Regions from separate parts of the Stenotrophomonas sp. YJH_SMC_81 genome, predicted to be linked through region 1. Evidence: predicted binding sites of a transcription regulator. Region 1 holds the regulator's gene; each other region holds the start of a gene.

What was found. The regulator FliA, encoded in region 1, starts transcription of late flagellar genes. The targets are predictions, from matches to a motif close to TAAAGTTTNNCNNNCNNNGGCCGATAA.
Region 2: a site for FliA is predicted at 2,262-2,288, ahead of AC5P8U_RS02530 (methyl-accepting chemotaxis protein). Genes of this name have one in related genera too.
Region 3: a site for FliA is predicted at 1,950-1,976, ahead of AC5P8U_RS05685 (GGDEF domain-containing protein). Genes of this name have one in related genera too.

Annotation. Positions count from the first base shown of each region.
Region 1 is NZ_JCAFUB010000003.1:325,302-329,983, forward strand. It holds gene AC5P8U_RS07935 (chemotaxis protein CheA) at 1-1,138, opposite strand, end outside; gene AC5P8U_RS07940 (protein phosphatase CheZ) at 1,141-1,746, opposite strand; gene cheY (chemotaxis response regulator CheY) at 1,746-2,138, opposite strand; gene AC5P8U_RS07950 (RNA polymerase sigma factor FliA) at 2,196-2,939, opposite strand; gene AC5P8U_RS07955 (MinD/ParA family ATP-binding protein) at 2,936-3,823, opposite strand; gene flhF (flagellar biosynthesis GTPase FlhF) at 3,810-4,682, opposite strand, start outside.
Region 2 is NZ_JCAFUB010000001.1:543,594-548,275, reverse strand. It holds gene AC5P8U_RS02545 (hypothetical protein) at 1-506, shown strand, start outside; gene AC5P8U_RS02540 (M23 family metallopeptidase) at 436-1,116, opposite strand; gene AC5P8U_RS02535 (L,D-transpeptidase family protein) at 1,121-2,083, opposite strand; gene AC5P8U_RS02530 (methyl-accepting chemotaxis protein) at 2,318-4,444, shown strand; gene AC5P8U_RS02525 (hypothetical protein) at 4,533-4,682, opposite strand, start outside.
Region 3 is NZ_JCAFUB010000002.1:456,427-461,108, forward strand. It holds gene AC5P8U_RS05670 (S-(hydroxymethyl)glutathione dehydrogenase/class III alcohol dehydrogenase) at 1-687, shown strand, start outside; gene AC5P8U_RS05675 (YqcC family protein) at 696-1,043, shown strand; gene fghA (S-formylglutathione hydrolase) at 1,066-1,896, shown strand; gene AC5P8U_RS05685 (GGDEF domain-containing protein) at 2,085-3,530, shown strand; gene AC5P8U_RS05690 (hypothetical protein) at 3,645-3,983, opposite strand; gene AC5P8U_RS05695 (DegV family protein) at 4,061-4,682, opposite strand, start outside.

The DNA of each region.
Region 1 (4,682 bases):
ACAGGCGTACATGGCCCATCCGCGGCTTGCCCTGTGCTTCGCGCAGATCGGGCATTTCCACGCCATGGTCGATGGCGTTGCGGACCAGGTGCACCAGCGGGTCGGCCAGCGCTTCGACCAGGTTGCGGTCGAGCTCGGTCTCGGCACCGATCAGCTCCAGGTCCACTTCCTTCTTCAGCGAGCGGGCAACGTCTCGGGCGACCTTGGGGAAGCGCGAGAAGACCTTGCCCACCGGCTGCATGCGGGTACGCATCACCGCCGACTGCAGGCGCGCGGTGGCGATGTCCAGGGTCGACACGGCGCGGTCCAGTTCCTCGTCGCGCAGGCGCGCACGCAGGGTCTTGAGCCGGTTGCGTGACAGCACCAGTTCGCCGATCAGATTGACGATCGCGTCCAGGCGCTTGGTGTCCACGCGCACGGTATGTTCGGCTTCGGCCAGCGGCTTGGCGGCCGGCTTGGTCGCCGCTGCAGTTGCCGGTGCGGCCGGTGCGGCCAGTGGGCGTGGTGCCGCGATCGGTGCGGGCGCTACCGCAGCGATGGGCTTGGCGCCGGGTGCGGCGCCACCGTGCAGCTGGTCGAGCAGGGCTTCGAACTCGTCTTCGCTGATCAGGCCGTCGTCAGCCTTCTTTGCCGGCGCGACCGCAGTCGGTGCGTTGCCGCCGTGCAGCTGGTCGAGCAGGGCCTCGAACTCGTCGTCGGTGATCAGGTCGCTGCCACCCGCAGCGGGAGCTGCTGCGGCGGCGGGTGCAGCCACGGCACCGCCATGCATGTCGAACTGGGCGATCAGCTCCGGCGGCGCATAGCCCGGCTCGGTGCCGGAGGAAACTGCATCCAGCATCGCTTGCAGGTAGTCCAGCGATTGCTGGGCGGCATCGAAGTGATGGGCCTGCAGTACGGCCTGGCCCGCGCGCGCGATGCCCAGCGCTTCTTCGGCGGCGTGGCACAACTCGACCATGGCGGTGACGCCGAGGAAGCCGGCGCCGCCCTTGAGCGTGTGGTAGCCCCGGAACACCGCGTTGAGCTGCTCGGTGTCCTGTGGTGCCTGCTCCAGCGACACCAGCTGTTCGCCCAGGCGATCCAGGATTTCCTGCGCCTCGATGATGAAATCGGCAGTGATGTCGTCGGATACCGCGCTCATGCTTACAGCCCCAGGTCCGACAGCAGGTCGTCGGCGTCGTTCTGCGAGACCGCGTGGCGGTCCAGTCCCTTCAGTGCCGGCCCGGCCAGTTCCGGATCGGTGCGATGCTGTTCCGGCGGCAGGCCGAGCGCGCCGAAGCCCTCGTGCACGCGGCGGACGATGCCGACCACGCGACGGATGATCTGCCCGGTCAGGTCCTGGTAGCTCTGGGTCAGGGCGATCTCGGTGAGGTTGTGGCGGATGCGCTCGAGCTGTGCATCCTGGCCGGGCTGCAGGCCTTCGGCGCGCAGCTGTTCGGTCAGGCTGCGGCATTCCTCGGCCAGGTCCAGGGTGCGGTGCGTCGCCTGTTCGGTCATCGCCACCACGTGGTCCAGGCGTGCGCAGGCATCGTCCAGTTCGCCGGCCTCGCTGGGCACGGTCGGCAGTTCACCCAGGGCCTGCCCGAGCTCGCGGGCCAGCCGCGAGAGGCCGCTCATCATCGGCTGCGTGCGCAGCGCGACCAGTCCGTCGATGCGTTGCCGCCAGGCGGTTTCGTCACCGGACTCCAGTGCGTCCAGTGCTTCCTGCAGGCGCAGGGCGAGGGCATTCTTGTCGACCGTGGTGTCCATCAGGCGCTGGCCGCCAGGCGTTCGAAGATCTTGCCGAGCTTCTCTTCCAGCGTCTGCGCGGTGAACGGCTTGATGATGTAGCCGTTCACCCCGTTCTGGGCCGCTTCGATGATCTGCTCGCGCTTGGCTTCGGCGGTGACCATCAGCACCGGCAGGGTCTTCAGCTTGGCGTCGGCACGGATCGCCTTGAGCAGCTCGATGCCGGTCATGACCGGCATGTTCCAGTCGGTGACCACGAAATCGAACGGCTGGCTCTGCAGCAGCGACAGCGCGGCATGCCCGTCCTCGGCTTCGGCGGTGTTGGTGAAGCCCAGATCGCCCAGCAGGTTCTTGACGATGCGACGCATGGTCGAGAAGTCGTCCACGATCAGGATGCGCATGTTCTTGTTCAAAGCAGAGTTCCTTTGTTGTTCATTCCGGGCGGCCGGGGGCAGCTGCCTCGGGGATGTTCATTCTTCGAGGCCGGCGTCGACGGCCTCGAATACCTTCAGCCGGCCGCGCAGGCGCAGCACCGCCTGGCCGTGGATCTGGCAGACCCGCGACTCGCTCACGCCGAGCACCGCGCCGATCTCCTTCAGATTGAGTTCCTGCTCGTAGTAGAGCGAGAGCACCAGCTGTTCGCGCTCGGGCAGATGGCCGATGGCCTTGCCCAGCTCGCGGCCGAACTCGCTGCGCTCCAGCACCTGCTGCGGGGTCGGGCCACCCTGGGCGACCGTGTCCAGCTCGCCCTGGTCCTCGATGCGCGACTCCAGGCTCAGCACCTGGCCACGCGCAGCGTCTTCCATCAGGCGCAGGTACTCGGGCAGTGGCATCTCCATCGCGGCGGCCACTTCGGTGGCGCTGGCGGCGCGGCCGCTGCTCTGTTCCAGGCGGCGGATGGTGGCCGCAGCATCGCGTGCACGGCGGTGCACCGAGCGCGGCACCCAGTCGCCACGGCGGATCTCGTCGATCATCGAGCCACGGATACGGATCGAGGCATAGGTCTCAAACGAGGCGCCCTGGTCGGCGTCGTAGCTGCGCGAAGCCTCGATCAGGCCCATCATGCCCGCCTGGATCAGGTCGTCGACTTCGACGCTGGCCGGCAGGCGCGCGGCCAGATGGTGGGCGATGCGCCGCACCAGGTCCGAGTGCTGGGCGATGACCTCGTTGGCCGCCGAGCGCTGGACTTCCCTGTACTGGGCCGCGCCTTTCATGCCGCCACCCCGCGCTGCTTGAGAATGCGTTCGAGGAAGAACTCGACGCCGCCGCGTGGTTCGGTGGGCGCCTGCCAGCGGGCCGTGCGGCGCGCGATCTCGGTGATGGCCAGTGCGGACGGGCTGGACGGGTAGGCCTTCACCACCGGCTGCTGGCGCTGCACCGACAGGCGCAGCCAGTCATCCTGCGGCACGCAGCCCAGGTAGTTCAGCGAGACATCGGCGAGGAACTTCTCGCAGACGCGGGTCAGCTTCTCGTACAGTACGCGGCCCTCGTTGGGGTCGCGCACCATGTTGGCCACCACCTGGACGCGGTCCACGCCACGTTCGCGCGAGAGCACCTTGATCAGCGCGTAGGCGTCGGTGATCGACGCCGGCTCGTCACAGACCACCACCACGGTGTCCTGCGCGGCCTGGCAGAAGGTCAGCACGCCGTCGGTGATGCCCGCGGCGGTGTCCACCACCATGATGTCCAGCTCGCGTTCCAGCTCGGAGAACACGTTGACCAGGCCGACGTGCTCGGCCGGGGCCAGCTCGGCCATGTGCCGGCGGCCGGACGCGGCCGGGACCACCAGCACGCCGTTCGGGCCTTCGACGATGACGTCGTCCAGCGAGCAGCGGCCGGCAACCAGGTCGGCCAGCGTATAGGTGGGGTTCAAGCCCAGGATCACGTCGATGTTGGCCAGGCCGAGGTCGGCGTCCAGCAGCAGCGTGCGCTTGCCCATGCCGGCCAGCGCCACGGCCAGGTTGGCCGACACGTTGGTCTTGCCCACGCCGCCCTTGCCGCCGGTCACGGCGATGGTGCGCACAGGGCCGAGCGGCTCGCTGCGGGTGGCCGACAGCGGGAAGGTCTTGGTCAGCTTGGCGTACTCACGCGACGGCATGGTTCAACTCCGGGTTGCAGGGCATATCGGCCGCTCGGCGCAAATCTTCAAGGCGAAGTACGAGATTGGCCGCACTGGCCCGGTGCAGGTCGTCCGGAACGTCCTGGCCGTCGGTCACCCAGGTGATCGGCAGGGCGTGGTCCACGGCCACCGACAGGGCGTTGCCGAAGCGGCCGGTTTCGTCCAGCTTGCTCAGCACCAGGCCCTGCAGGTTGGCGGCACCGAAGCGGCGGACCACCTCGTCCATGTCGCCGAAGCTGGTGTTGGCCGGCAGCACCAGCAGGGTGCGCACCTGGCGCGCGGCGCGCAGCCACTGCAGCTGCGCGGCCAGCGCGCGGTCGCGCGGGCCCAGTCCGGCGGTGTCGATCAGTACCAGCTTGTAGTCCTTCAGGCGTTCCAGCAGCTGGTCCAGGTCGGTGCCGCTGTTGGCCTCGTGCACGGCGATGCCGAGCTGCCGGCCGTAGCCATACAGCTGCTCGCGGGCGCCGATGCGGGTGGTGTCGGTGGTGACCAGAGCCACGTCACGCGGCGCGTGCTTCTCGGCGAACCGCGAGGCCAGCTTGGCGATGGTGGTGGTCTTGCCGGCGCCGGTCGGGCCCACCAGCGCGATCACGCCGCCTTCCTCCAGCGGGTCGACCGGGGCAATCGGCAGCTTGCGCGAGATCAGCCCCAGCATCAGGCCGCGGCCTCGGTGCGCCTCGGTCTCCAGCGGAATCTGCATGGCGACGTCGCGGGCCAGGCCAGCATCGAAGCCGTACTCGTCCATCAGGTCCAGCGCGGTGGCGCGCACCGGGCAGCCGCGCAGGCGCTCGTCGGTGAAGCGGTTCATTTCGCGCTCGATCACCTGGCGCATGCCGGC
Region 2 (4,682 bases), on a different contig from region 1:
TGTACCGCTTCATCGACGACCCGCTGCGACTGCGTCTGCGTTATGCGGATGACGGCGCCGATCCGGCGGTCGATCCCGAGCTGCGCCTGCGCGCGGAAACCCCAACCGATCGCACCGAGTTCCGCGCGGACAGCCGCTCGGCGGTGACCGATCCGGAGATCCACCGCGCACTGGAATCGGTCGAGCGAGACCGGTTCGCCGCCTCGTACTTCGGCTACGGCCGCAGTGACGCACTGCGGCGAGGCCGTTCCTCGCTGCGGCTGACCGTGCTGGAGGTCGATCCGGCGTTGGCCGGCCGTGCGGCCTCGGTGGACCTGCTGCCGCCGATGGACGTGCTGAAGCTGACCGACCTCGACTACCTCTGGCTGTGGCCGTTCTTCTTCTGGAAGATGGCGGCGCTGTTGCTGATGATTCCAGGAGCTGCGTTGGCCGTCTTTACTGTGGCATTGCGACGCTGGCAGCGCCGGGCATCATCGCTGCCGACTTCAGCAGCGGATAGGGATTGATCGACTCTCCCTTCCACCACTGCTTCTCCGGCCCCAGCACATGCACCTCGAAATGCAGGTGTGGGGCCTCGGCGCTGGCGTTGCCCGTGCTGCCGACGTAGCCGATCACCTCGCCGCGCTTGATCACCTGCTTCTCGGCCAGGCCATCGGCGTAGCGCTGCAGGTGCGCGTAGTAGTAGCACCAATGCCCGCTGGGCTCGAACTGGTAGATCGTCAGGCCACCGCGCTCGCTGTCGAACAGTTTCTCCACCGTGCCATCGGCCACCGCCAGCACCGGCGTACCTGCATCGGCCATGATGTCGATGGCATCGTGTACGCGGCCCTCGCTGCGTGCATCGGTGAAGGTATCGCGCAGCTGCGAGGGCAGGATGCCCTGCACCGGCAGCAGCAAGCCGGACGGTGCATCGGCAGCCTGGGCGGCCGGCGGCGCGGTGGAGGCGGGTGGGGCTGTTGCGCCTGGCGCTGCCGGTTCCGTCACCGGCGCGGCGGCCACCGTCGATGGCGCTTCCGGCAGCGCGTCGGTCACCGGCTCATCCATATCGCGGTGCAGCCACCAACCTGCACCCAATCCCAGCAGAACACCCAGCACGATCAGTTGCGAAAGACGCATCGACTCACTCCTGCATCACGACAGGCACCGAGGTGTCCACTGCGTCGGCCACGCGCAGTGCATCCCAATTGGTCATGCGTACGCAGCCATGCGACTCGGTCTTGCCCACGTGGCCGGGTTCAGGCGTGCCATGCAGGCCGTAATGCGGCTTGGACAGATCGATCCAGACCCGGCCGACCGGATTGTTCGGGCCGGGCGGCAGCGTGGCTTTCTTTTCCCCCTTGCGGGCATCCCAGAACAGCTTGGGGTTGTAGTGGAACGGCGGGTCGCGGTACACGCCCAGGATTTTCCATTCACCGATCGGCAACGGGTCGTGCTGGCTGCCGGATGACACCGGCACCTGCGCGATCAGCTTGCCCTGCGCGTCCAGTAGCTGCAGTGTGGAGTCGGATTTGTCGACCACGATTCTGGCGGCCTTCGGCAATGCGGCCGGGGCGATGTTGGGGACCTGGATGCGGCTGCCAGCCCTGGTCAGATCCACGCCGGGATTGAGCATCTTCATCAGCTCTGGGGACGCGTGGAAGCGCTCGCCCAGGGCTTCTTCCACACTGCTGTAGCCCAGCGATTTCAGCTTGGCCTGGTCGGCGGGTCCTTTCGGTATCGGCTGGAACGGGCCGGCGACATCCTCAGCAGTCAGCGTGTAGCTGGCCAGCGGCGTGATCGTATCGGCCTGCAGAGCCTTCCAGGTGGCGTCGTCCAGCTCACCCGTTACGGTCAGGCCGTGTGCCGTCTGGAAGCCTGACACCGCCCGCCGCTGGTTGCTGCCTACCTCACCATCAATCTGGCCCGGAGAGAAGTTCGCACGATCCAGCAGCACCTGGGCATGCAGTGCGGAGCGCACTGCGGTGTCCGGGCCAGCCTTCTCGGCAATGGGGGCGGGCAGGTTGGGCGGCGGCGCCTGCGCGAAGGCCGGCGACGCCAGCAGCGAGATTGCGAGCAGGGTGGATCGGGACACAGATGAGCGCATTGGGATCTCCAGCAGGTACGCCGCCACCTTGCCCGCAGGCGGCGCCGAGCCGCCGTGAAAGGGATCTGATGCCCGCATGAGCAGGCATGTCATTGCGGCCGGTTGCCAGCGGCAGGTGCCGCTGGGGACGGGGGCTCACCAAGGTGAACGGTGGCCGACGCCGTCGATGGGCGGCGATCAAGATTGCCTGCCGTGCCGCCGATAAGGCCACATCCCCCCGTTTTGGATACCCCCATGAACTACTTGAGGAACGTCAGGGTTGCCTGGCGTCTTGGGCTGGGCTTTGGCCTGTTGCTGCTGCTGGTTGCCGCCGTAGTGGCCACCGGCGCCACCGCCAGCGTCGTGCAGAAGCGCGCGATGCAGCAGGTGGTCGACGTCAGCGTGGCCAAGGTGCGCCTGTTGTCGCAGATGCTCGACGCCAACAACCAGATGATGGTGGTGCGGCGCGAGATGCTGATCCGCCAGGGCGAAGACCGCGGCAGCGATGAGAAGCGCATTGCCGATCTGGTCAAGCGCTATGAGGCCAGCTGGACCGCCTACCAGGCACTGCCAGGCGATGCGGAGGGCAAGGCCATCGCGGAAGCCATCGCGGCCAAGCGTGCCATCGCGCGCCCGCTCAACAAGCAGACCAGCGAACTGATGGAGCAGGGCGACTACCCGGGTGCCGTGGCACTGACCCTGGGCCCGGTGCAGGAAGCGGCCAACGGCTGGAACAAGGCACTGTCCGATGGCGTGGATTTCGAAGAGAAGGAAAGCCGTGAGGCAGCCGCCGAGGCCATCCGCCTGGGCGAGCGCAGCCTGCTGCAGCTGCTGGTGCTGGGCGGCGTTGCACTGCTGGTCGGCATCGGTGCCTCGGTGATGATCGGGCGCAGCCTGACCGGCCCGCTGGCCCGCGCGGTGAACCTGGCCGAGCGCCTGTCCAAGGGCCAGCTGGACCAGGAGTTCCGCCTCGGCGGCCGTGACGAACTGACCCAGCTGGGCGAGGCGATGGCCAGCGTGCGCCAGAGTGTGCAGGCGGCGATCGGCGCGCAGTTGCAGATGGCCGAGCAGCACGAGGCCGGTGCAATCCGCTATCGCATGGACGCCAGTGCGTTCCCCGGTGATTTCGGCCGCATGGTGCAGGCCACGAACAGCCTGGTCGAGTCGCACGTGCAGGTGGAACTGCTGATGGCCGAGGTGATGCAGCGTTACGCCATGGGTGACCTCAGCCGCGACCTGCCGGACTACCCGGGCGAGAAGGGCACGCTGACCCGCACCCTGGCAGCGGTGAAGCAGAGCCTGATGGCGATCAACGCGCAGATCGATGAACTGGCCCGCGCCGCACGCGCCGGCGATTTCAGCATGCGTGGCGATGCCGCTGCGTTCCAGTACCAGTTCAAGACGATGGTCGAGCACCTCAACGGCATGATGGCCAGTTCGCAGGCCAGCATCGCCGATGTTTCCGACGTGCTGCGCGCGATCTCGCATGGCGACCTGACCGCACGCATGGAGGGCGAGTACGACGGCGTGTTTGCGCGCATGCGCGACGATGCCAACACCACCACCGCGCAGCTGACCGGCATTGTCCGCGGCATCCAGGTGGCTGCCGACAGCATCAACAACGCGGCCCAGGAACTGGCCGCCGGCAACAACGACCTGTCGCGCCGCACCGAGCAGCAGGCCGCGAATCTGGAAGAAGCGGCCGCGTCGATGGAGGAGCTGACCTCCACCGTACGCCAGAACGCCGAACTGGCGCGTCAGGCCGACAGCGAAGCGCATGCCGCCGGTGCCGCCGTGCGCGAGACCGAGCAGGCGATGGCACAGATGGCATCGGTGATGGGCGAAATCGATCAGTCCTCGGCGCGCATCTCGGAAATCTCCACGGTGATCGACGGCATCGCGTTTCAGACCAACATCCTGGCGCTGAATGCGGCAGTGGAAGCTGCGCGCGCAGGCGAGCAGGGCCGTGGCTTTGCCGTGGTCGCCAGCGAAGTGCGCACGCTCGCACAGCGTGCCGGTGTCGCCGCCAAGGAGATCAAGGAACTGATCGAGGACGCCGCTTCCAAGGTGAAGAGTGGCCTGGCGGTGACCGTTGAATCGGAAGCCGCGATCGCACGCGTGGCGCAGGCCAGTTCGCGCACCACCCAGCTGATGAGCGACATCGCAGCGGCCAGCAAGGAGCAGGCCGCCGGCATCGAGCAGGTCAACCAGGTGGTGGTGCAGATGGACCAGGTGACCCAGCAGAACGCCGCGCTTGTGGAAGAAGCCACTGCCGCGAGCCGCGCGCTGGAAGAACAGGCGCATGCACTGACCACGTCAGTGGCGGTATTCCAGCTGGAGCAGGGGCCGCGCATGCCGGTCATGCCGGCGCGGGCGGCGTAAGCGACCTGTAACTGGATACTGGATGGCGCCCTGCCTGCGATGTCCCGCATGCAGGGCGTCGATGCACCCACCGGAACGATGCCGCGGGCTAGCGCCCGCGGGCTGAGCGTTCGATCAGCCAGCCGGCTGCGTACAGCAACAGCAGTGTTGGCGGAACCAGCACTGCATATGCGGTCGACCAGGGCTTGCCACGCAGCAGGCCGCCTGCGCCGATGGCATCGAGTGCGGCAGACTGCAG
Region 3 (4,682 bases), on a different contig from region 1:
AGCGAGTACACCGTTGTGGCCGAAGTCTCGCTGGCGAAGATCAACCCGGACGCCAACCCGGAGCACGTCTGCCTGCTCGGCTGTGGCGTCACCACTGGCATCGGCGCGGTGCACAACACCGCCAAGGTGCAGGAAGGCGACAGCGTGGCGGTGTTCGGCCTGGGGGGCATCGGCCTGGCGGTGATCCAGGGTGCGCGCCAGGCCAAGGCCGGCCGCATCATCGCGGTGGACACCAATCCGTCCAAGTTCGAACTGGCGCGCGAATTCGGCGCCACCGACTGCATCAACCCGAAGGACTTCGACAAGCCGATCCAGCAGGTCATCGTGGAAATGACCACCTGGGGTGTGGACCACAGCTTCGAGTGCATCGGCAACGTCAACGTGATGCGCGCGGCGCTGGAATGCGCGCACCGTGGCTGGGGCCAGAGCGTGGTGATCGGCGTGGCCGGTGCCGGGCAGGAGATCTCCACCCGCCCGTTCCAGCTGGTAACCGGCCGCAAGTGGATGGGCACTGCCTTCGGTGGCGTGAAGGGCCGCAGCCAGCTGCCGGGCATGGTCGAGGACGCGATGAAGGGCGACATCGAACTGGCCCCGTTCGTTACCCATACCATGGACCTGGACAGGATCAACGACGCCTTCGACCTGATGCATGAAGGCAAGTCGATCCGTTCGGTGGTCCACTACTGAGGCGCGTCATGGGCTGGCTGGATGCCCTTCGCAGGCCGCGTGCGGAAGATCCGCGCGCGGCCCTGGTCGACCCGATCGAGCAGGCGTTGCGTGCGCTGGGCTGGGTCGACGGCGAGGTGGGGCCACCGCGTGCGGTGACTTCGGCCTTCGGCAGCGACGATGGCATGCCGTTCGAGCACTGGCTTGCGCAGGTATTCCTGCCGCGCCTGCACGAAGCCCGCGCTGACGGCCAATGGCCACCGCGCAGCGACGTGGCGGTGGCGGCGTACCGCAATCTGGATGGCCAGCCTGGCGTCGAATCGCTTCTGCGCCTGCTGTCGCAGCTGGATGAGTTGATCAACACACGTGACGGCTGACGCCGCCGCGCAGGAGAGCACCATGGAATGCATTGAACACCGCGCCTGTTTCGGCGGCTGGCAGGACGTCTACCGGCACCATTCCACCACGCTGGGCTGCGACATGCAGTTCGCCGTGTACCTGCCGCCGCAGGCGGAAACGCAGAAGCTGCCGGTGCTGTATTGGCTGAGCGGCCTGACCTGCACCGAGCAGAATTTCATCACCAAGGCCGGCGCGCAGCGCTATGCGGTCGAGCACGGTGTGATCATCGTCGCGCCGGATACCAGCCCGCGCGGTGATGACGTGGCCGATGCCGAAGGCTACGACCTGGGCAAGGGGGCAGGCTTCTACCTCAATGCCACCCGTGCTCCGTGGGCGAAGCACTACCGCATGCACGACTACGTGGCGCAGGAACTGCCGGCGCTGATCGAGGCGAACTTCGCGGTGACCGATGCACGCGCGATCAGCGGCCATTCGATGGGCGGCCATGGTGCGCTGGTGATCGCGCTGCGCAACCCGGGGCGCTACCGCAGTGTGTCGGCGTTCTCGCCGATCGTCGCGCCCAGCCACGTACCGTGGGGGCAGAAGGCGTTCACGGCTTATCTGGGCGACAACCCAGCCGACTGGGCGCAGTGGGACGCGTGTGCGTTGCTGGCGACGGCCAGCGAGCGCCTGCCGTTGCTGGTCGACCAGGGCGAGGCGGACGAGTTCCTGCAGACCCAGCTGCAGCCGCAGCGCCTGCAGCAGGCCTGCGGCGCAGCCGGCCATCCGCTGACCCTGCGCCTGCAGCCGGGCTACGACCACAGCTACTATTTCATCGCCAGCTTCATCGGCGAGCACGTCGCCCACCACGCCCGCGCCCTGCACGCCTGAGGGCTTTCCGGTAGTGCCGGCCGCTGGCCGGCAATCCCAGGGGATCACAGGGCTGCGGGTTGCCGGCCAGCGGCCGGCACTACCGTGGTGGTGCACGCGGAGTGTCGTTTTGCCGCAGTGGATCACGCCGCTGTGGCGTGCCGGCGCGCTATCGTGCGCTCAGACGGCCTTGCGGATCGGGGGGATGCATGCCGGTAGTGCTGGCGCTGCTGTACGTGCTCTGCCATGGGCTGGCCGTGGCGTTCTGGCCGAGCCCGGCGGGCGTGGGTTCTTTCCTGTTCCTGACCGGCGCACCGCTGCTGGCCGCCGCCGCGTGCCTGCTGCGGGCGCAACGTGACCGCGCCGCTCTGGGCTGGCGTTCTACCGCGATGGCACTGCTGCTGTGGGCCGGTGGCATGACGTTCAACATGGTGGATGCGCTGGGTGCCGGCCGGGCTGACTTCACCCCACGCGTCAGCCTGTTGTTGTACGTGCTGTATGGCGTGCCGCTGGTGTTCATCCTGGCCCGGGCACGCCGCGAGCGCCCGAGCATCAGCCTGATCGACGCGGCGATGGCGGCGCTGCTGGGTGTGCTGTTCTTCGTGCACACCGCATCGTTCGCCGCCCGTGTCGAGGTCGACGCCCATGCCATGTCCAACATGCAGCGCATGTTCGACATCCAGAACCTGTGTATCGCCGCGTTCGCCGTGGTGCGATGGCTGGCCGGCGACGTGCCCGAACGGCGCAGGTTCTTCCGTGCACTGGCGCTGTACGCACTGGCCTATCTGCTGGTGGCCTACTACATCAACCACTACACCTCCGATGATGCATTCGGTGCGTTCAACGACCTGCTGATCGACGTACCTTTTCTGCTGATCGCCTGCATGGCGCTGGACACGGCGCCGGACACAGGCACCACGGCACACCCGCGGCTGGCGAGGACGGTGCAAGCCGCCGGTCCGATCATCCTGCCGTTGCTGCTGCTGGTGGTCGGCACGCTGGTGGTCGATCATGCGCGGCCGTTGGCCGTCGCGGGCTTCGTCGTAGCCACCCTTGGTTTCGGCCTGCGCAGCGTCCTGCTGCAGACCGATCTGCTGGAGCGTCAGGCGGCGCTGGATCAACTGGCGCGGCAGGATGGCCTCACCGGCGTGGCCAATCGCCGCGAGTTCGACGCGCGGCTGACCTCCGAGTGGAATCGCGCGCGGCGCAGCGGCACCGAGCTGGGCCTGCTGCTGGTGGATATCGACCACTTCAAGGCCTTCAACGACCGGCACGGCCATCCGGCCGGTGATCGTTGCCTGCAGGCGGTGGCCGGGGTGCTGAAGGGCGTCGCAGGTCGCGGCGGTGACAGCGTTGCGCGTTATGGCGGTGAAGAATTCGCTGTCATCGTGCCTGGAAGCCCACTGTCGGGCGTGCTGGCGCTGGCCGAGCGCCTGCGCGAAGCGGTCGAAGCGCTGCCATTGCCGGAAGGCCCGGTCAGCATCAGCGTCGGCGTGGGCTACCTGCACCCACCGGCGCTGGCCAGTGCCGACCAGCTGCTGGCCGATGCCGATGCCGGCCTGTATGCCGCAAAGCGTGCCGGCCGCAACCGGGTGGTCCTGCATGCGCGCGTGCTGGATGACGAGGGCAACGCGCACGGCACCATGGACTGTTGAGCGGACCAGCCCATGGCGTGCCGCCCGTCCAGGGACATCGCACTGGGTAGTGCCGGCCGCTGGCCGGCATCTCCTCGGTTGCCGGCCAGCGGCCGGCCCTACCACGGCGTGGCCTCAACGCACGTCGCGCAGTTCCCAGTGGTGGCCGGCCAGCAGGCGCAGGCGCTGCTTGAACACGTCACTGTCGATACGGGTGGTGGCGACCAGGTTGATGCGCAGGTCCTTCTGCTCGCCAGTCACGGTGGCGTCCGGATCGGTCACGCCCCACTGCGGTTCCACCGCATCCGGGTCGGGTTGCTTGGCTTTCCAGCGCTCGAACAGCGTGCCGCTGCGCAGGGCGTCCTGCAGCTCTTCGGCGAACCCGGCGGCGCCCTGCGAATGGAAGGACAGGTCAGGGTCGTTGCCGCGGGCTTTGGACGGGTCGGGCAGGCTGATGTGGTACTGCGCGGGCATGAAGTTCTCCTTGAAGTGCGGCAAGACTGGCACAACCGCGGTGGAATCGATGTGCAGATTCCAGCCACGGTCGGCCTTCATTCAAACCGATGTGGCCCATCGGCGAAACCCACCGTGACCGCGCCCTTGCCGACATTGACCATGCCGGTCAGGCTCATCACCGATTCGTACACGGTCACGCCATGGCCGGCGCAGACCTCTTTCAGCTGTGCGTAGCCGGGCAGGGCACGCAACTCGTCCAGTTCTCCGCCGTAGCTGACGCACACCGTCGGCGTCATCAGCCCCGCACGTACGCGCTGGCCGACCACCGCGAACAGCTTCTGCACGGCGCTGTCGAAGCCCTTGATCTTGGCGACCGGCCCGGTTTCGCCGCGGTAGCCGTGCAGCACCGGCTTGATGTCCAGTGCGCTGCCCAGCGCCGCACTGAGCAGGCCGACGCTGCGGTCGCCCTTGTGCCGGGCGCGCGCACGCATGTAGTACAGATCACGGGTGACCATGTAGCCGTGCACGTTGCCGGCCAGTTCTTCCAGCCGCTCGCGGATCTGCTGCACGCTGGCGCCACTGTCACGCAGGCGAACCGCCTCCACCGCAGTCACCGCCTGCGCGGCGAACAGGTTCTGGGTATCTAGCACGCGCAGCGCGAACGGCGAGTTGTAGCCCGCCGCCTGCCGCACCGGTTTGTAGTCGTTGAGGATGGCG